One region of the Thalassolituus hydrocarboniclasticus genome, then DNA from elsewhere that is predicted to be linked to it. Evidence: predicted binding sites of a transcription regulator. Region 1 holds the regulator's gene; each other region holds the start of a gene.
The links. The regulator FNR, encoded in region 1, switches genes on or off when oxygen is low (the NO sensors DNR and NnrR bind a similar motif). The targets are predictions, from matches to a motif close to TTGATNTANATCAA.
Positions count from the first base shown of each region.

Region 2: petA (ubiquinol-cytochrome c reductase iron-sulfur subunit) is a predicted target of FNR. The motif match lies at 1,895-1,908, and genes of this name have one in related genera.
Region 3: clpB (ATP-dependent chaperone ClpB) is a predicted target of FNR. The motif match lies at 3,824-3,837, and genes of this name have one in related genera.

Region 1 covers NZ_CP054475.1:2,276,096-2,282,238, forward strand. The annotation lists gene ccoG (cytochrome c oxidase accessory protein CcoG) at 1-410, shown strand, start outside; gene HUF19_RS09990 (FixH family protein) at 593-1,093, shown strand; gene HUF19_RS09995 (heavy metal translocating P-type ATPase) at 1,090-3,534, shown strand; gene ccoS (cbb3-type cytochrome oxidase assembly protein CcoS) at 3,538-3,732, shown strand; gene HUF19_RS10005 (sulfite exporter TauE/SafE family protein) at 3,729-4,391, shown strand; gene fnr (fumarate/nitrate reduction transcriptional regulator Fnr) at 4,477-5,244, shown strand; gene HUF19_RS10015 (hypothetical protein) at 5,500-5,994, shown strand; gene ttcA (tRNA 2-thiocytidine(32) synthetase TtcA) at 6,117-6,143, shown strand, end outside.
Region 2 covers NZ_CP054475.1:599,759-605,901, reverse strand. The annotation lists gene HUF19_RS02535 (cytochrome b) at 1-1,120, opposite strand, end outside; gene petA (ubiquinol-cytochrome c reductase iron-sulfur subunit) at 1,120-1,716, opposite strand; gene rpsI (30S ribosomal protein S9) at 1,940-2,332, opposite strand; gene rplM (50S ribosomal protein L13) at 2,337-2,768, opposite strand; gene HUF19_RS02515 (hypothetical protein) at 2,991-3,302, opposite strand; gene HUF19_RS02510 (hybrid sensor histidine kinase/response regulator) at 3,382-4,992, opposite strand; gene HUF19_RS02505 (response regulator transcription factor) at 5,207-5,833, opposite strand.
Region 3 covers NZ_CP054475.1:2,447,208-2,453,350, reverse strand. The annotation lists gene HUF19_RS10895 (carboxy terminal-processing peptidase) at 1-898, opposite strand, end outside; gene HUF19_RS10890 (acyl-CoA thioesterase) at 1,217-1,660, shown strand; gene HUF19_RS10885 (LysR family transcriptional regulator) at 1,737-2,645, opposite strand; gene HUF19_RS10880 (DMT family transporter) at 2,806-3,708, opposite strand; gene clpB (ATP-dependent chaperone ClpB) at 3,968-6,143, shown strand, end outside.

The DNA of each region.
Region 1 (6,143 bases):
TGGTCGGTTATGCCGCAGTACTGCTGATTATGATGGGCGCTTTCGTGTACGCCATCGGCACCCGTACGCCGTTTAAACTGGATATCGAACGCGACCGCAGCGCGCTGTACCAGATGACTGCCAACGACACCGTCACCAACGCTTACACGCTGAAGCTGATTAACATGTCGCAGACACCGAAGACCTACACTCTGAGTCTGAATGGCCTGGAAGGTATGAAAATGGATGCTCCGACCACACAGTACCTGCGTGTTAACGAGCTGAAGGAAGTGATTCTGACCATCGAAATTGATCCGGAAGAAGTGCATATGCCGGCCAGTAAGGTGGATATCGAATTCGTGATTACCGACAGCGAAACCGGCGAGGAAGTCGCACGCGAAGAAAGCCGTTTTATTGCTCCACGCAGCTGATTAATCCCGGCGGCAGCCCTGTCATCAGCAGTTGCTGCCGGTATCTGCAGAAAAATAAAACGCGCCGGCCGGTTCCATGATCAGTGTCAGCGAATTTGACAAAACCAGGCTGGAGACTGACCGTCCAAGTGGTTACACTTGGGCGGTTTTTTTATCCCGCCCCGCAGTCGATTGAGAAGTCTATGAACACCGAATCCAAAGAACACGCTCCCTGGTACAAAGAACCTATGGTGTGGCTGGTTGCGGGTATTCCGCTGTTAGCTGTCTGCTGGGGTTTTGTGATGCTGACCCTGGCACTGGAATCGAAAGATTCCCTGGTCAGTGACAGCTATTACAAAGATGGCGTGAGCTACACCGAAAACGTTGAAGCCGATGCCCACGCTGCCCGCCTGCAGATCAAAGCCGATCTGACGTTCAGCGAAAATGAAATCCACCTGACCCTGAAAGGCTATCTGGATGAAGAGCCTGCCACCCTGCAACTGCAGCTGATTCACCCGACCCTGCAGGATCGTGATCTGACCGTACTGCTGCAGCGCCTGGGCGATGGTCACTACGCCGGTGTTAACGAACTGGTACTGCCTGAACGCCGTCATATCTGGTTACTCAGCCATGAGCAACAGTGGCGCATCCGCGGTACCGAACTGATTGAAGCTGACAAGGTTATTAACTTACACGCCAAATGAACGCCACTTCAGCCCAGGAGCGCTGCTTTCACTGCGGTGAAACGACCACCGAAGGTGAGCGCTGGTCAACCCTTATTGATGGCCAACGGCAGCCGATGTGCTGCCCGGGCTGCAAAGCCATTGCCGAAACCATTGTCGCCAGTGGCCTGAAAGATTATTACCGCCACCGCACCGAATTACCGGAGCTGTCACCGGCTGAGCTGGAAGACAGCGATCTGTCGGCGCGCGAATCCCTCACTCTGTACGACAGCGAAGCCCTGCAACGGCGTTTCGTGGCCCGCCTGAGCGGAGCCCAGCAAGGGGAAGCGGAAGCCACCTTTATTATCGACGGCATCAGTTGCGCCGCCTGTGCCTGGCTGATCGAGCACCGCATCGGCCAGCTGCCGGGGGTAAAAAACGCCGTACTGAACCTGTCCAACCACCGTTTGGTGGTGCGCTGGCAGTACGACCAGATTGCCGTATCCAGCATTGCCGAAGCGATTTACCGTCTGGGCTATAAAGCCTCTCCATTCTCGGCCACCGAACAGGAAGAGCAGCGCCACCGCGAAGGCAAAGTGGCGATCCGTCGTCTGGCGGTTGCCGGTATCGGCACCATGCAGGTGATGATGCTCGCGGTGCCCCTGTATGTGGGCATGGCTGAGCAATACGAATTCTTTATGCGCCTGGCATCCATGGTCATGACCCTGCCGGTGGTGCTGTTCAGTGCGCGGCCGTTCTTTACCGCCGCCCTGCGCGACCTGAAAACCCGCCATCTGACGATGGACGTGCCGGTCTCGCTGGCGATTATCCTCGCCTTCTGCTCAAGTATCTGGAGCACCTTCAATCAGGGCATTGAGGTCTATTTCGACTCAGTCTGTATGTTCACCTTCTTCCTGCTGCTTGGCCGCTTTCTGGAGATGCGCGCCCGCCACCGCATGGGCAAAGCCGGTAATAACCTGCTGACGTTGCTGCCCAACATTGCTTTGCGGGTCGGTGACGACGGTGTTGAGCAGATTATAGCCAGTGAAGATATCCGTATCGGTGATGTGCTGCGCCTGAAACCCGGCCATGCCATTCCCGCCGATGGTGTTGTCATTGAAGGCCGCAGCTCGGTTGACGAAGCGGCACTGACCGGCGAATACCTGCCGATCAGCAAAAAAGCCGGTGACCGGCTGATCGGCGGCACCTTTAACGTTGAAAGTCCGCTGCTGATGAAGGTTACCGCGACCGGCGCTGAAGCGCAGTTATCGACCATCATGCGCCTGATGGACCGCGCCCAGCAGGAGAAGCCACGCGCGGCGCTGCTGGCCGACAAAATTGCCAGCCATTTCGTGGCCGCGGTGCTGATTGTCTCCAGCTCGGTATTTACGTTCTGGTGGCTGCAGGGCGATGAGCACGCCTTCTTTATTGCCCTCAGCGTACTGGTTGTCACCTGCCCCTGTGCGCTGTCACTGGCTACGCCGACCGCACTGACGGCCGCCACGGCAGCCCTGCGCGAACGCGGCCTGCTGATCAGCAAAGGCCATGTGCTTGAGGTGTTGCCACAGGTTAACCGCGTGGTGTTCGATAAAACCGGCACCCTGACCCAGGGCAAACTGACGCTGGAACAGGTTGAAACCCTGGCTGATCTGGATGAAACCCAGGTGCTGGCGCTGATCGCCGGTCTGGAGAAACACTCGACCCACCCTATTGCCCGCGCTTTCCGTGCCATAAAAGCAGCTGCCGTAGAGAACACCGAACAAACCGCCGGTCAGGGAATCTGCGGCCAGTGGAACGGTCTGACCCTGCGTTTTGGCCGCGCGGACTACGCCTGGCCCGCAGCAGACTTAGCGCTTCCCGACCCGGCTGCAGCCGGTCAGTGGCTGTTGCTCGCCAGCGATCAGCAACCGCTGGCCTGGGTACGCCTGAACGACAGTCTGCGCCGTAACGCCGCGGCCATCATCAGCGGTCTGCAGCAGCGTGGCATTGCCGTTTCCCTGCTGACCGGCGACCCCGGCGCATCAGGCCAGACCGTTGCCAATGCGCTCGGCATCACAGATCTGCAGACCGGCGTCTCACCGGAACAGAAACTGGCCGCAGTGCGCGCCTGGCAGCAGGCCGGTGAGCGGGTCATGATGGTGGGTGACGGTATTAACGATGTGCCGGTGCTGGCCGGTGCTGATATTGCTCTGGCGGTTAATGAAGCCACCGATCTGGCCAAGACCAACGCCGACGCCATGCTCACCAATGGCCGCCTGGAAACCCTGCTGACGGCGTTGGACGGCGCGGTGAAAACCCGCCGTATTATTGCGCAGAACATCAGCTGGTCTTTGCTGTACAATCTCATCGCTCTGCCGGTGGCAGCCGCAGGCTTTGTTCCGCCCTGGGCCGCGGCCATTGGTATGTCTTTCAGTTCGCTGCTGGTCGTCACCAATGCCCTGCGCCTGAACCGCCTGCCAGCTCCCCAATCTTCTGAGGTGTGATCGATGGATATCATTTACGTGCTGGTGCCACTGTCGCTGCTGCTGATCGGCATTGCCGTGCTGATCTTTTTCTGGGCGGTGAAGAGCGGCCAGTTTGAAGATATGGAATCCCCCGCCCACCGTATTCTGTTTGATGACGATGAGCCGCTCAGTCGCCACCATGACGACAGCGATCAGACTCCGTCTGACAAGCCATGATTGAACCGCTGTCGCTGCTGACCGCCTTCCTGCTGGGCCTGTTTGGCTCCAGCCACTGCCTGGTGATGTGCGGCGGTATCGCCGCCGCTATGGGTAGCCAGGCCGGGACGCAGCGTGTCCGTGTCACCCTGCTGTTTAACGGCGGCCGGATTCTGAGTTACAGCATTGCCGGTCTGCTTGTTGCCAGCGCGGGCCTGTGGTTACAGAGCCAGCATCAGTGGCTGATGCTGGCGCTGCGCAGCCTGGCCGCGCTGATGCTGATTCTGATGGGTCTGTATATCGCCCGCTGGTCACTGCTGCTGACCCGTATTGAACAGCTGGGACAGGGCATCTGGAAATACCTGCAACCTCTGACCCGCCGCTTTATGCAATCCCCGCGTGCGCTCGACCGTTTCTGGCTGGGCATGCTCTGGGGGTGGTTGCCCTGCGGCCTGATTTACAGCACGTTAAGCTGGGTGGCAGCCAATGGCCAGCCGTTACTGGGGGCCGCCGCGATGTTCGCCTTTGGTCTGGGTACCCTGCCGGCGTTGTTTGCCAGCACACTGGCGGCCAGCGTACTGACCCCTTTATTAAGCAACCAGCACGTGCGTCAGCTTGCCGGTACACTGCTGATCGTCTTCGGACTGTGGACTGCACTATCGGTCTGGTTGCTTTCTTGACAGATCGCACGCTAATGCCGAACATAGCCGCAACTGCTGCACTTGTTACATACTCCGTATATGGAGTTTCACTCAGGAATCAGTCATGAAAACGACACATGCTGCGCCTGCTCCACTGCGGGGCACTCAACCACACTGTCAGACCTGCTCACTGAATGCGCTTTGTCTGCCATTGTCTCTGAACGATTCCGATATGGAGCGCCTCGACGATATCATCCGTCGCGGCCGTCCGATTCAGAAAGGCCAGCTGTTATTCCAGCAGGGCGAGCCTTTCCAGTCTGTATTTGCCGTGCGTACCGGCGCGCTGAAAACCTACACTCTGGCCAGTAATGGCGAAGAACAGATTACCGGTTTCCACCTGGCCTCTGAGCTGGTCGGCCTGGCCGGCTACGATAACGGCAACTACCCGTTAACCGCCAAAGCACTGGAAACCACCACCGTCTGTGAAATTCCGCTGCAGCAACTCGACAGTCTGGCCGATGATCTGCCGGATCTGCGTAAGCAGCTGATGCGCACGATGGGCACCGAAATCCGTCATGATCAGAACATGATGCTGCTGCTCAGCAAGAAGAACGCCGAAGAGCGCGTAGCTTCCTTCCTGATTGATATTTCCCAGCGCTATTCACGTCGTGGTTTCTCGGCCAGTCATTTCCGTCTGCCGATGTCGCGGGTCGATATCAGTAACTATCTGGGCCTGGCGGTTGAAACCATCAGCCGCGTGTTTACCCGCTTCCAGAAAAACGGGCTGATCGAAACCCAGGGCAAAGAAGTGATCCTGCAGGACGCCGATATGCTGTATGAACTGGCGGGCCTGAATACCGAAAAAGAGTGTGCTGCTCACCCGCAAGAGTAAGTGCCGGAGCAGGCACAGCAAAAAAGCTAAAAAACCGGCCTCTGGCCGGTTTTTTTATGCCCGCCTGCTGACCCGACGCCCTCTGGTACGGGAAATGCTTTCACCAGAATAAAGGCTGAACCGTTGTGGTTTTTCTGGCGCCGGTTTCCAAACGCTCTATTGGCAATTGGTATAAAACCGCAGCAGATAAAATAATCTGATCTAAGATTGCAGAAACAACGTCATTCAGCCGATATGACGTATATGGAGGTGACTATGGGCATCTGCGCAAACGAACTGACCCGCTGGGTCATCCAGCCAACCCTGCAACGCATCGGCGTAACCAATCCGATGGCTTCTGCCCTGCTGCTGGCAACTGCGGCTCAGGAATCGGCTCTTGGCTCGCACCTCAAAGCCGCCGGTCAACGGGCGCTGGGCATTTACCGCATTCACAGTCTGACCCACCGACATGTATGGGACGCTTATCTGGCGCAACAGCCGGAACTGGCCAGCACCGTGCGCGGCCTGGCCAGCCAGCATGATTTTCTCAGTCATCCTCACGCTGAGCTGACCACTAATCTGTCTTATGCCACCGCTATTGCCTGGTTTATCTACGCCCGCAATGAGGATTTTGTTCTTCCTGCGGATGCCACCCCAGAGCAGCTCGCACGTTTATGGAAGCGTTTTTACCATCCGCGCAGCGGCGTCAGCATTGAAGAGTTCTGCGCCAGTTTCGGCGCCGCCACCGCCCTGCTCGACCGTGCAGCCTGAGCAGGCTCACGGTCCTGAAAACGCCTGAATACCTCTCCTTTTTAACTGCCTGACCTGTGCAGGCGGTTCCTTCACCCGGTGCATTCTGCTATAAAGCGGGCGCAATTATTCAGGGTGTTTTTATGATCGAATCCGCTGCCGAGCGCAAA
Region 2 (6,143 bases), 1.7 Mb from region 1:
AAGTATTCAGGTCGTTCGCTGGCTGAGTACCAAGCCAGGTCAGTTCAACGAAGGCAGCAGCAAAGACAACGATAAACACTTTGCTGATCCAGCCTTTGTAGCGCCAGCTCTTAACCGGGCTGCGATCCAGCCATGGCAGAACAAACAGAACGGCAATAGCAGCGGCCATGGCAACAACACCCAGCAGCTTATCCGGTACCGCACGCAGAATCGCGTAGAACGCACCGAAATACCATACAGGAGCAATATGCTCTGGGGTTTTCAGGCCGTTAGCCGGCTCAAAGTTAGCGTACTCCAGCATGAAACCGTTACCTTCAGGGAAGAAGAACAGCACGGTGCAGAAGATCATCAGGAAGACAACAATACCCACCATGTCATGTACGGTGTAGTAAGGGTGGAACGGGATACCATCCAGCGGCTTACCGTTTTCGTCTTTCAGTTTTTTGATATCAACGCCATCCGGGTTGTTAGAACCCACTTCGTGCAGCGCCAGCAGGTGCAGAACCACCAGCATCACGATCACCAGAGGCAGAGCAATAACGTGCAGAGCGAAGAAGCGGTTCAGGGTGGCACCGGAAATCAGGAAGTCACCACGGATCCACTCAGTCAGAGCATCACCAATACCGAAAGGAATAACTGAGAACAGAGAGATAATTACCTGCGCACCCCAGTAAGACATCTGTCCCCATGGCAGTACGTAACCCATGAAAGCTTCCGCCATCAGAGCCAGATAAATCAGCATACCAAAGATCCAGATCAGCTCGCGTGGCTTCTGGTATGAACCGTACAGAATCGCACGCATCATGTGCAGATAAACGGCAATAAAGAAGAAGGTAGCACCGGTGGAGTGCAGGTAACGGATCAGCCAGCCCCACTCAACATCACGCATGATGTATTCAACAGAAGCAAAGGCGCCTTCGGCACTTGGCACGAAGTTCATGGTCAGCCAGATACCGGTCAGGATCTGGTTAGCCAGCATCAGCATGGACAGTACGCCGAAGAAGTACCAGAAGTTAAAGTTCTTCGGTGCATAGTACTTGGACATATGCTTTTCATAGGTCTGGGTAACCGGCAGACGGTCATCAATCCAGCCCATCAGGGTGTTTTGCTGCTTACTCATTAAGCGTTCTCCTCATCAACACCGATTACCAGAACATTGTCGTCCTCGAAAGAGTAAGGAGGAACAATCAGGTTGGTAGCAGCTGGTGAGCCGTTAAATACGCGGCCAGACAAATCAAAACGGGAGCCGTGACACGGACAGAACCAACCGCCCTGCCAGTTTGCGTCGAATGTTTCCGGCTTAACTTCAGCGAAGTATTTCGGCGCACAACCCAGGTGAGTACACACACCCAGCAGGACAATAAACTCCGGTTTGCGCGAGCGATAAATATTATCGGCGTAAGCAGGCTGCTGCTCTTTAACGCTGTTTTCCGGGTCTTTCAGGTTGTCATTCAGGTTTGGCAGATTGTCCAGCTGTTCCTGGGTGCGGCGTGCAATATACACCGGCTTACCACGCCATTCGGCGGTCAGCATTGCACCTGGCTCAATTTTGCTGATATCGACTTTTGCCGGAGCACCTGCTGCTTTCGCCTTCTCACTTGGCAACCAAGATTTCACGAAGGGTACTGCGAGAAAGCCAGCGCCGACAGCACCGACGCCGGCTGTAGCGCCTACGAGCAGAGTACGCCGACCCTTATTCACGCCGTCTTGACTCATTACCATCTTCTCCCATCAAAAAAATTCTTTTGTGCTACAAGGTCAGGAGCCTGTTGTATATTTTTTGCACAGACCCAGCGTAGCATACAGAGCGGCGCACATAGTAAAGAAATTGGGGAGGGGAAACAACCTGAAAAACCCACAGAACATGGGGTTTTGGGCATAAAAAAAGCGTCCATTGACATAAGCCAATGAACGCTTCTTTTTGTATTCTGCGAGCGAATTAACGCTTGGAGAATTGTGGCTTCTTACGTGCTTTACGCAGACCCACTTTCTTACGCTCAACTTCACGGGCGTCACGGGTAACATAACCCGCTGCACGCAGAGAAGGACGCAGAGTTTCGTCGTATTGCATCAGGGCACGGGTAATACCGTGACGGATTGCACCGGCCTGACCGTTACCACCACCACCGTTAACGTTAATGATAACGTCAAACTTGGTCAGGTTTTCAGTCAGTTCGAGTGGTTGACGAACAACCATACGAGCGGTTTCACGACCAAAGTAAACATCCAGAGGACGCTTATTAACTACGATGCTGCCAGTACCAGGACGCAGGAACACACGAGCTGTGGAGGTCTTACGACGACCGGTACCATAGTATTGAGAGACTGCCATCATATTATCCCAGTTTCAGTTCTTGCGGCTGCTGAGCGGTATGCGGATGCTCGCTACCAGCATAAACTTTCATTTTTTTGTACATGGCACGACCTAAAGGATTCTTTGGAAGCATACCTTTAACGGCCAGTTCGATTACCATTTCAGGCTTATGGTCAATCAGTTTCTCGAAAGAAATAGACTTCAGACCACCTGGGTAACCAGTGTGATGATGGTACATCTTGTCACTGGTTTTATTACCGGTAACTTTAACTTTGTCTGCATTGATAACAACGATGTAATCGCCGGTATCAACGTGTGGAGTGTATTCTGGCTTGTGCTTGCCTCTCAGACGGCGAGCAACCTCAGTGGCCAGGCGACCCAGCGTCTGTTCAGCTGCATCAACTACAAACCACTCACGTTTTACGGTTTCGGGTTTCGCGCTGTATGTTTTCATCAATTTCTCGCCTTTAAGGGCATGTTGATTCGAAAAGAGGGCGGCATTCTATAGGAAGGAAGATCCTTCCGCAAGTCATAATCCTGTATGAATTATGATCCGACCGGACACGAAGGCTAAGCCCGCACCGGCACTGGGATGGCGCCCGCCATCACAGTAAAAGAAACCGCCGTTTGCGGTCAGCAAACGGCGGTTCAGATATCTGTAACGACTGTACTTTGGTCAGTAATGCTCCGGCTCGCGGAACTTCACCAGACCGTAAATCAGGGTCAGCATGGTAACCATGATATCGAGCAGAATGGACAGTGCCATCATGGTCGATGTGTCTTCCTGCTGGTCGTAGCCCAGCGTCTGGCCAACATAGAAGCAGGCAACGCTGACGACAAACCCAATCAGGATGCAGGCTACCAGAAAATAGCCCTTGCCGTCATCCATCGTAAGCGTTTCATCCAGAACCTTTGCCTGCAACAGGAAGTAAGCGCCATAACAGAGCGCGCATGCCAGCACCATGCCGGCCAGAAAGTAAGCAACCATAAGAGTCAGTCCGCAGAATAATAACTGCTCTAAGACTAGCCCAGACAGACTGACCTGCAAGCACGGGCTGACAATACTGTCAGCATTCATCCGCCTCATGCTCAGCCCTATTCGGCTGCCTATCCCGCTTCAGTGCGCGCGACACAAGCATTCTCAGCTGCGCAGGCTTAATGGGCTTATGCAGATAATCAAGGCGCTCGCGGCGAAATTCCTCCACCACTTCGTCACTGGTATCACCGGTTACAATAAGAGCCGGTACGTCTGCCAACACTGAGCGGATTTCAGCCACCAGCTGACAACCATTGTATTTTCCGGGCATACGGTAATCGGCAATCAGCATTTGTGGAATATATCCATCCCTGACAGCCTGCAGGGCGGCTTCCGTTGTCAGGAAGCCCGTACATTCGGCACCCCAGGATGCGATCAGCGAATCCATGGCTTCAAGAATCAGCGCTTCGTTATCAACGATCATGACCCTCAAACCATTGAGACTGCCCTCCTTAGCGCTTCCTTCCACGCGACTTAACTCAGGCAAGGGACAATCTTCTTCCCGGCCGCGCGGCAGAGTCACAATAAATTCAGTCCCCCTGCCAAGCTCGGAACGCACTTCAATATCATGCCCCAATAAACTGATAATGCGCCGGACAATTGCCAGCCCGAGCCCCAACCCCTGACGCCGGTCACGCTCCTGATTCTGTACCTGAAAGAACTCCTGAAAAATGGCTTCCAGATTTTCAGCCGAGATGCCGATACCGGTATCCCGTATATGCACCTGCAGGGCGTTACCCTTGCCACTTTCAAAAAAGACATCAATCCGCCCCTGCTCTGTATAGCGGAATGCATTAACCAGCAAATTCGTGATAACCCTTTCCAGCAAAATCGGATCTGAATTAACGACATGCCGGCCATAGTTAACATTAAACTCCAGCCCCTGCAGCCTTGCCTTCAGCTGAAACTGACGCTCAAGCTTACGCAGGATGTCTTCAACAACAAAACTGGCACGCCTGACCTGCACGTTGCCTGAGTCCAGATGCGAGACATCAAACAGCGCATCCAGAAGCTCGTTAAGTGCCCCCACGCCCTGGCGGATGTTACGCAAATCCGCCTGCTGCTCGGGATCTTTCACTTTTGCAGCAAGAATCTCGGTATACAGATTGACCGCCTGCAACGGCTGACGCAGGTCGTGACTGGCGGATGCAAGAAAGCGCGACTTTTCCTCACTGGCCCGGTTCGCCCGGTCAGTCTGCTGCTGCAAATCGGCAATCAGATCAAGGTTGGCGTATTTAAGACGAATAGAGTTGTCGATAACCCTGTGCACCGTCCGGCTGAAACCAAAAGTGGCAAACAGGTACACCACGGCACCGAAGCCCATCCAGCGATACATAACCTGATCCTGGGTAACCATACTCAGAATCATAGGTAACATCAGCGGAGCGGAAAATAATATGTAGGATAACGGCCGGGAAGACAGTGACACCATGCTGCCGGCGATCATGCTGATAAAAGTCAGTATCAGATAGGCAAGGTTATTAATATTCTCTGCATCAAACAGTACTGCACCACCAGCTCCCCATACGCAGCCGGTAAGAAAAATAAGAAAGGTCTGATTTCTGCCGTAGCGGAATATTTCTTTATGCGTACTGATCGTATTGCCCGGATAATGATAATGCACCATCCGGATCGCAAGCATAATATAAAGAGCAATGCTCCAACAAATTACCCGCGTTGCATAATCACCTCCCCAGAAGACAATTAATAAAGGCACACTGCCCAACAAATTGCCCAGAAGGATCATTGGTGTATTGCGGCGAACTACCCTGATTTTTTCAGCAAGGATCTCATTTTCATATTCAGATGACGTGGCAGTATTTTGGTTAAACCATAATCGCTGCATAGATACTTGCCTAATCGAGGCCCAGTTGATGTGCTTTTTTACTGGACTCAGAACGGCTCTGAGCCCCCAGTGCATGGAAGATAGCGCTGAGATGAGACTTTACCGTAGCCACACTCAGGCACAACTGCTCGGCAATCGCCTGGTTGGACAGTCCTTTTTTCACCAGCCGCAGAACTTCCAGCTGACGCGGCGTCATATTGTGCTGGGCAGCCCAAAGAGCACCGTCAGACAAAAAGTCTTCTTCATTAACATCGGTTTTATTGGAGTAGACCACTTTGCCATTCATCACATCGGCAATGGTCTGAACAATGCGGTCGCCCGACGATGACTTCGGGATAAAACTCATCGCACCCAGTTCAATAGCCTTGCGCATATCTTCCGGGTCGCGGGATGCAGAAACAATAATAACCGGAGTGAGGTTGCCACACTTGCTCATCTCAGACAGCAACATAAAGCCGTCCATGATAGGCAGGCGCAAATCCACCAGGGCGATATCAAACTTTACCGATTTCAGACGCTCCAGAGCAGCCTTGCCATTATTAACCGTTTCGATTTCAGCATTCAGATCGGAGGCAGACAATATCCCCCTTAATCCATCCACAAACATCTGATGATCATCAACCAGAAGTATTTTCATATCAGCCCTCCATGCCTCACCCTACAGGCTGCACATAAGCCTATTAAGATAATTCATATTAAATCATCTGTAACCAGCCAAAAGGATGGTCTGAAATAAACGATCAGCATATCAGATATTCCGCAGATCACTATAAATCATTTTATTATCAATATTGGTCGCACAATAACGCATTCCAACCTTACGGACGATAATAAAGCCTTCTCGCGGGGCATATCATTTCTCCCGGCATATCCGATCGATAAGCATTGCAGCATTTGGCATATCGTACGGGCAACGACAAACCACGAAAATGGATGACTCGACTATT
Region 3 (6,143 bases), 170 kb from region 1:
TATCGCCTTCGGCCTGACCAACGCCGATGATTTTATCGGCAGGCTGCAGGTTACCGGCTTTGGCGGCCGGGCCGGCCGGCACCAGACGTACCACCTTGGTGTGTTCGTCTTCGGTTTGCAGCACGGCGCCAATGCCCTGTAAGGACAGGCTCATATTGATATTGAAGTTCTCGGTGTTGCGCGGCGAGAAGTACTGGGTGTGCGGGTCGAAGGCGCGGGTAACGGCATTCATAAAGGTCTGATACGCGTCTTCAGATTGTGACTGATGGACACGGTTCAGCTGGTTCTGATAACGCTTGCTCAACAGCTCAATAATGGCGTCTTTTTCTTTGCCGGCCATTTTCAGATTGAGGATGGAGTTTTTCAGACGCTTGCGCCACAGGTCGTCGAGTTCGGCGCTGGTGGTCGCCCAAGGCGCTTTTTCGCGGTCGAGATCGAGACGCTCGTCAGTGTCGAAGTGGTAATCGGCGGCTTTGCTGTGCAGTTCGTTGAGCAGAAATGACAGGCGCTCAGACACACGCTGCTGGAAACGGTTAAAGATGATGAAGGCCGGGCGCATATCACCGCGGTTCAGGGCTTCATCCAGACTGTAACGGTATTGCTCAAATTCTTTGACGTCGCCAGCCAGCAGATAGCTGCGGGTGCTGTCGATATCGTCGAGCAGGATATCGAGCACCCGTGATGACAGTTTGTCATCCAGACGCTGATGCTCGTAATGGCCGCGCAGCAGGTTGTTCATGATCTGCTGGGTGATCATGGCGTGATCACGGGTCGGCTCAAGGGGTTTGAAGGCGGTGCCGGGGGCAATTTCCGGGATGGTGGCCTGGCTCAGCTGGGCCGTGAGCAGCGCTGTAAGGGTCAGCGCAATTTTCAATGTGCGGAAGCAAATGGAAAGCATAGTCGTTGCCAGATTTCCTTGTTGTTATCTGTTTGTACTGTGCGCCGGGCGCCGTTATCATGCCGGCGCTTTGTCAGGATAAGCCCTGTACGCACGTACCGTTACGGTGTTCAGTCATGGTTCTTGTCTGTATCTCAGACAGCTGAACATCCGTTTGGGTGCCACTGGTGTAAAGCACAGAGAGCTGGCGTAAGACGCATGGCTCATCTGCACACCCCGGCTACTGCGGTATAGTAGACCGCATTGGAATCGCAGTTGCCAGAATAATTCCCCGGATTTTGCTGCATTGGCAGCAAAACAGACGATCAGGAGGCTGTTTTGGCCAGAGTACAACTCGAATTACCCGATGAATTTACCTTCAGTACAACGCTGGATGTGCGGGTAACGGAAATTAATTACGGCAATCATGTGGGTAACGACCGCATGGTGTCTCTGTTGCATGAAGCCCGCTTACGTTTTTTGCGCGAACATGGTTTCGGTGAATTTAATATTGGCGGTCTGGGATTAATGGTGTCGGATCTGGTGGTGTGTTTTACCGCAGAATCCTTTGTTGGCGATATTCTCACCTTTCATGTTGGCGTGACCGACTTCAATAAATACGGTTGCGACTTTATTTACCGGGTCGAAAATCAGGCTCAGGACAAACAGGTGGTGAAAGCCAAAACCGGTATCGTCTTCTTTGACTATGACGAGCGTAAGATCGCTCAGGTACCGCGGGTTTTCTACGAGCGCTGCGCGCCACAGTTGCTGCCACAGGAATAATCCGGCGGCATTCAGCGCATAAAAAAACGGGCCTCTGATCAGGCCCGTTTGTTTATGTGCGGAACTCAGCTGCAGCTCAGTTGTTCTGGCTTGGATCGTCAAAGTAGGCGGTAATAAAGTCGAGGAATGCACGGCTTTTGTTCGCCAGATAACGGTTCTGCGGGAACACCACTTTGATACTGCGCACCGGAATATCCACTTCCGGAAATAATCTCACCAGTTCACCACTTTCCAGATGCCGCTCGGCAATATAGGTTGGCAGGGCAGTGATCCCCATACCGGCCAGACAGGCTTCATATACCAGGTCGATATCATTCACAGCCAGTTTGCGTTCGACGCTCGACAGGCTGAAACCATGGTCTTTTTCAAACTGACGCAGCCAGTTGATACGGGCGTATTCGGCGTTGGCGACAATCAGAATGCGATGGTTATTGAGGTCTTCCAGTTTTACCGGGGTGCCCCAGCGTTCCAGATATTCTTTTGACGCACAGATAACAATGCTTTGCTCGGCCACCGGTTTGGCAATCAGGCGCGAGTCTTCCAGCGAGCCCAGGCGCAGGGCGAAGTCGTAGCCTTCTTTCACAATATCCAGCGGGCGGTCAGAAATATGCAGGTCGAAGCTGATGTCCGGGTACTTCTGGGCAAAATCGGTAAACATACGCGCCAGCTCACGGCGGCCGAAGTTCGACATCGCAGTGATGCGCAAACGGCCGCGTGGCGTGACGTCAAAGTCGGTGACCAGCTTTTCGGCTTCCGTGATCGACTCAAGAATATTCTCGCAGTGCTGGTAGAACATTTGTCCGGCTTCGGTTGGGCTGACGGAGCGGGTGGTACGGTTCAGCAGACGTACGCCAAGGCGTTCTTCCAGACCGCTGATCTGCTTACTGACGGCAGATGGCGTCACTCCCAGTGAATCGGCTGCTGAAGTAAAGTTACGCGAGCGCACAACGGAGACAAAGGTTTGCAATGAGTCGATACGGGACATAATTAATGATTCATTCTAGGCAATTCATCAGAATGGCCAGTATATTTAATTCTGAGGAAATAATAAGCCTGTTTTGATCATAAATTAGACTTATATCTAAGAGAATGGCGCCTTATACCTGTGCCGGGAATTCTCCCCATGCATTCACCTGCAGTCGAAATCAGCTTTTGTTGCCGGTTTTGGGCGCATACAGGTTCAGTAAGCCTGCCAGTACGATCAGAATGGCCCCGGCCCAGGTCGTCCACGGCGGAATCTCTCCCCAGAACCACCAGCCCATCAGGGCGCCATAAATAACCGCACTGTAAACATAAACACCGACCTTGCCGGTAGGCGCGATGCGGTAGGCGCGGGTCAGCGCCAGCTGGCCGCTGGTAGCGACCACGCCAAGCGCCAGCAGCCACAGCCAGGTACTGTCAGGAACCGGCTGCCAGTTGAGCAGGGCGCCGGGGGCTGAAACCAGTGTGGCGGTCAGGCCAAAATAAAACACAATACGCTGGCTGGATTCGGTAGCCGACATGCGGCGGATGGTCACCTTGGCCAGTGCGGCCAGAAAAGCACCGAGCAGACCGATCAGCAGCGCTGTGTTGTAGCTGTCGCCATTACTCAGCATGGCCGGGTGTTCAGCGCCGGGCTGCAGGATGACACTGACCCCGGCAAAGCCGATCAGCAGCGCCAGCCAACTGTGGCGCCCGGCGGGTTCTTTCAGCCACCAGAGTGCCAGTAATGGCATAAACAGCGGCGCCGAAAGCTTCACCAGAAAGGCTTCGGTGAGCGGCAGATGAGCCAGCGCCCAGAAGTAACAGTACATGGCGCTGACACCAACCAGACCGCGCAGCAAATGCCAGTGCCAGACCCGGGTTTTCAGCTCAGTTAAGCCAGTACGCAGCAATAAAGGGGCGAGTACGATCAGACCGGCGATATTACGGAAGAACACAATCTGCTCGGTCGACAGCACGTCCGACAGGTCTTTGACCAGCGCGCCCATTAATGCCAGCAGGGCTTCACCCAGCAGCAGAAATAAGGCACCGCGGCGCAGGGCGTCGGTCATTGCAGGGGCTGTCATGGCTGGTTTGTGTCCTACGCTTTAAAAGGTGAATCGCGCCACTATATAAATGAAGGCTGACGATACGGATGAAGGCTGGCGATTATACGCGATCACACGCTTGGCAGCCGGGTCTTTGCGCTGCATCAAGATGAATTTCTATTAGTTTTACTAAATTTAATCTAGAAGGTGTTGAAAAAAATTAATCTGGTCGCATCTAAGTGGTAATGAATCAACTCTGCTCGGGGCTGCCCTGAGCGTCTATTTAGGAGATTGGAATATGCGTATGGATCGGTTGACCACCAGTCTGCAGAACGCTCTGGCCGAGAGCCAGAGTCTGGCGCTGGGGCAGGATCATAATCAGATTGATACCGTCCACTTACTGTTGGCATTGCTCGAGCAGCCAAGCAGCTCGGTTAAAGATGTGGTGCGCCGTTGTGGTGCCAATGTCGTTGAGCTTGGCCGTGCCCTGCGGGCGCTGCTGGACGAGCAGCCCAAAGTCAGCAGCCCGGATGGCAATATTCAGCTGGCGCCGGAACTGGGCCGTCTGCTCAACCTGGCGGATAAAGAAGCGCAGAAACGCGGTGACCAGTATGTGTCGAGCGAAGTCTTTCTGCTGGTGGCGCTGGACGATAAAAACAGCACAGGTAAGGCTCTGGCTGCGGCTGGTCTGAATAAAGACGGCGTTAATAAAGCCATTAACGAACTGCGTGGCGGTGAAAGTGTGCAGGACGCCAATGCCGAAGATAACCGTCAGTCGCTGGATAAATACTGCATCGACCTGACCGAGCGTGCCGAAGCGGGCAAACTGGACCCGGTGATCGGCCGTGATGATGAAATCCGCCGTACCATTCAGGTGCTGCAGCGCCGTACGAAAAATAACCCGGTGTTAATCGGACCTCCGGGCGTGGGTAAAACCGCGGTGGTGGAAGGTCTGGCGCAGCGTATCGTTAATGGTGAAGTGCCGGAAAACCTGAAGCATAAGCGCATCCTGTCGCTGGATATGGGTTCGCTGGTGGCCGGTGCCAAATACCGTGGTGAGTTCGAAGAACGCTTAAAAGCCGTTTTAAAAGACGTCACCAAGGCCGAAGGCAGCATCATTCTGTTTGTCGATGAATTGCATACCATGGTCGGTGCCGGTAAGGGCGATGGCGCTATGGATGCCGGCAATATGCTGAAACCGGCGCTGGCCCGTGGTGAGCTGCACTGCGTGGGCGCAACCACACTGGATGAATACCGCGAATTTATTGAAAAAGACGCGGCACTGGAGCGTCGTTTCCAGAAAGTGATTGTTGATGAGCCGAGCGTGGAAGACTCCATTGCCATTCTGCGTGGTTTAAAAGAACGCTACGAAGTGCACCACGGTGTGCAGATTACCGACAGCGCGATTATCGCCGCGGCCAAACTGTCGCAGCGCTATATTCCAGATCGTCGCCTGCCAGATAAAGCCATCGACCTGGTGGATGAGGCGGCATCGGTTATCCGTATGGAAATCGACTCCAAACCACAGGAAATGGACAAGCTCGAACGGCGCCTGATTCAGCTGAAAATCGAACGTGAAGCACTGCGTAAAGAAAAAGACGAAGCAGCGAAAAAACGCCTGAGCGATCTCAATGAAGAGATCAACAAGGCCGGACGTGCTTACGTCGAGCTGGAAGAAGTGTGGAAGAAAGAAAAAGCCCTGCTTGAAGGTGCCAGCAAATCGAAAGAACAGCTGGAACAGGCGAAAATCGAGATGGAAGCGGCGCGCCGTGCCGGCGATCTGCAGCGTATGTCGGAACTGCAGTACGGCCGTATACCGGAGCTGGAAAAGCAGCTTGCCACAGCCGCCGAGGCAGAAACCTCCGGTAAGCAGGAATTTACCCTGCTGCGCAATAAAGTGACCGAAGACGAAATTGCTGAAGTGGTATCAAAATGGACCGGTGTGCCGGTGACCAAGATGCTGGAAGGCGAGCGTGAAAAACTGCTGCGCATGGAAGAGGTGCTGCACGACTCGGTGGTGGGGCAGGATCAGGCTATTGCTGCAGTATCGAACGCGGTGCGCCGTTCCCGTGCCGGGTTGTCTGACCCGAACCGGCCGAATGGTTCGTTCCTGTTCTTAGGGCCAACCGGTGTCGGTAAAACCGAACTCTGTAAGGCGCTGGCGACCTTCCTGTTCGACAGCAGAGACGCCATGGTGCGCATCGATATGTCGGAATATATGGAGAAACACTCCGTGGCCCGCTTAATCGGTGCGCCTCCGGGTTATGTTGGTTACGAAGAGGGTGGCCTGCTGACCGAAGCCGTGCGGCGTAAACCTTATTCGGTGATTTTGCTCGATGAAGTGGAAAAGGCGCATCCGGATGTGTTCAACATTCTGCTGCAGGTGCTGGATGATGGTCAGCTGACCGACGGTCAGGGACGCCGGGTCGACTTTAAAAACACCGTACTGGTGATGACCTCGAACCTGGGCTCGG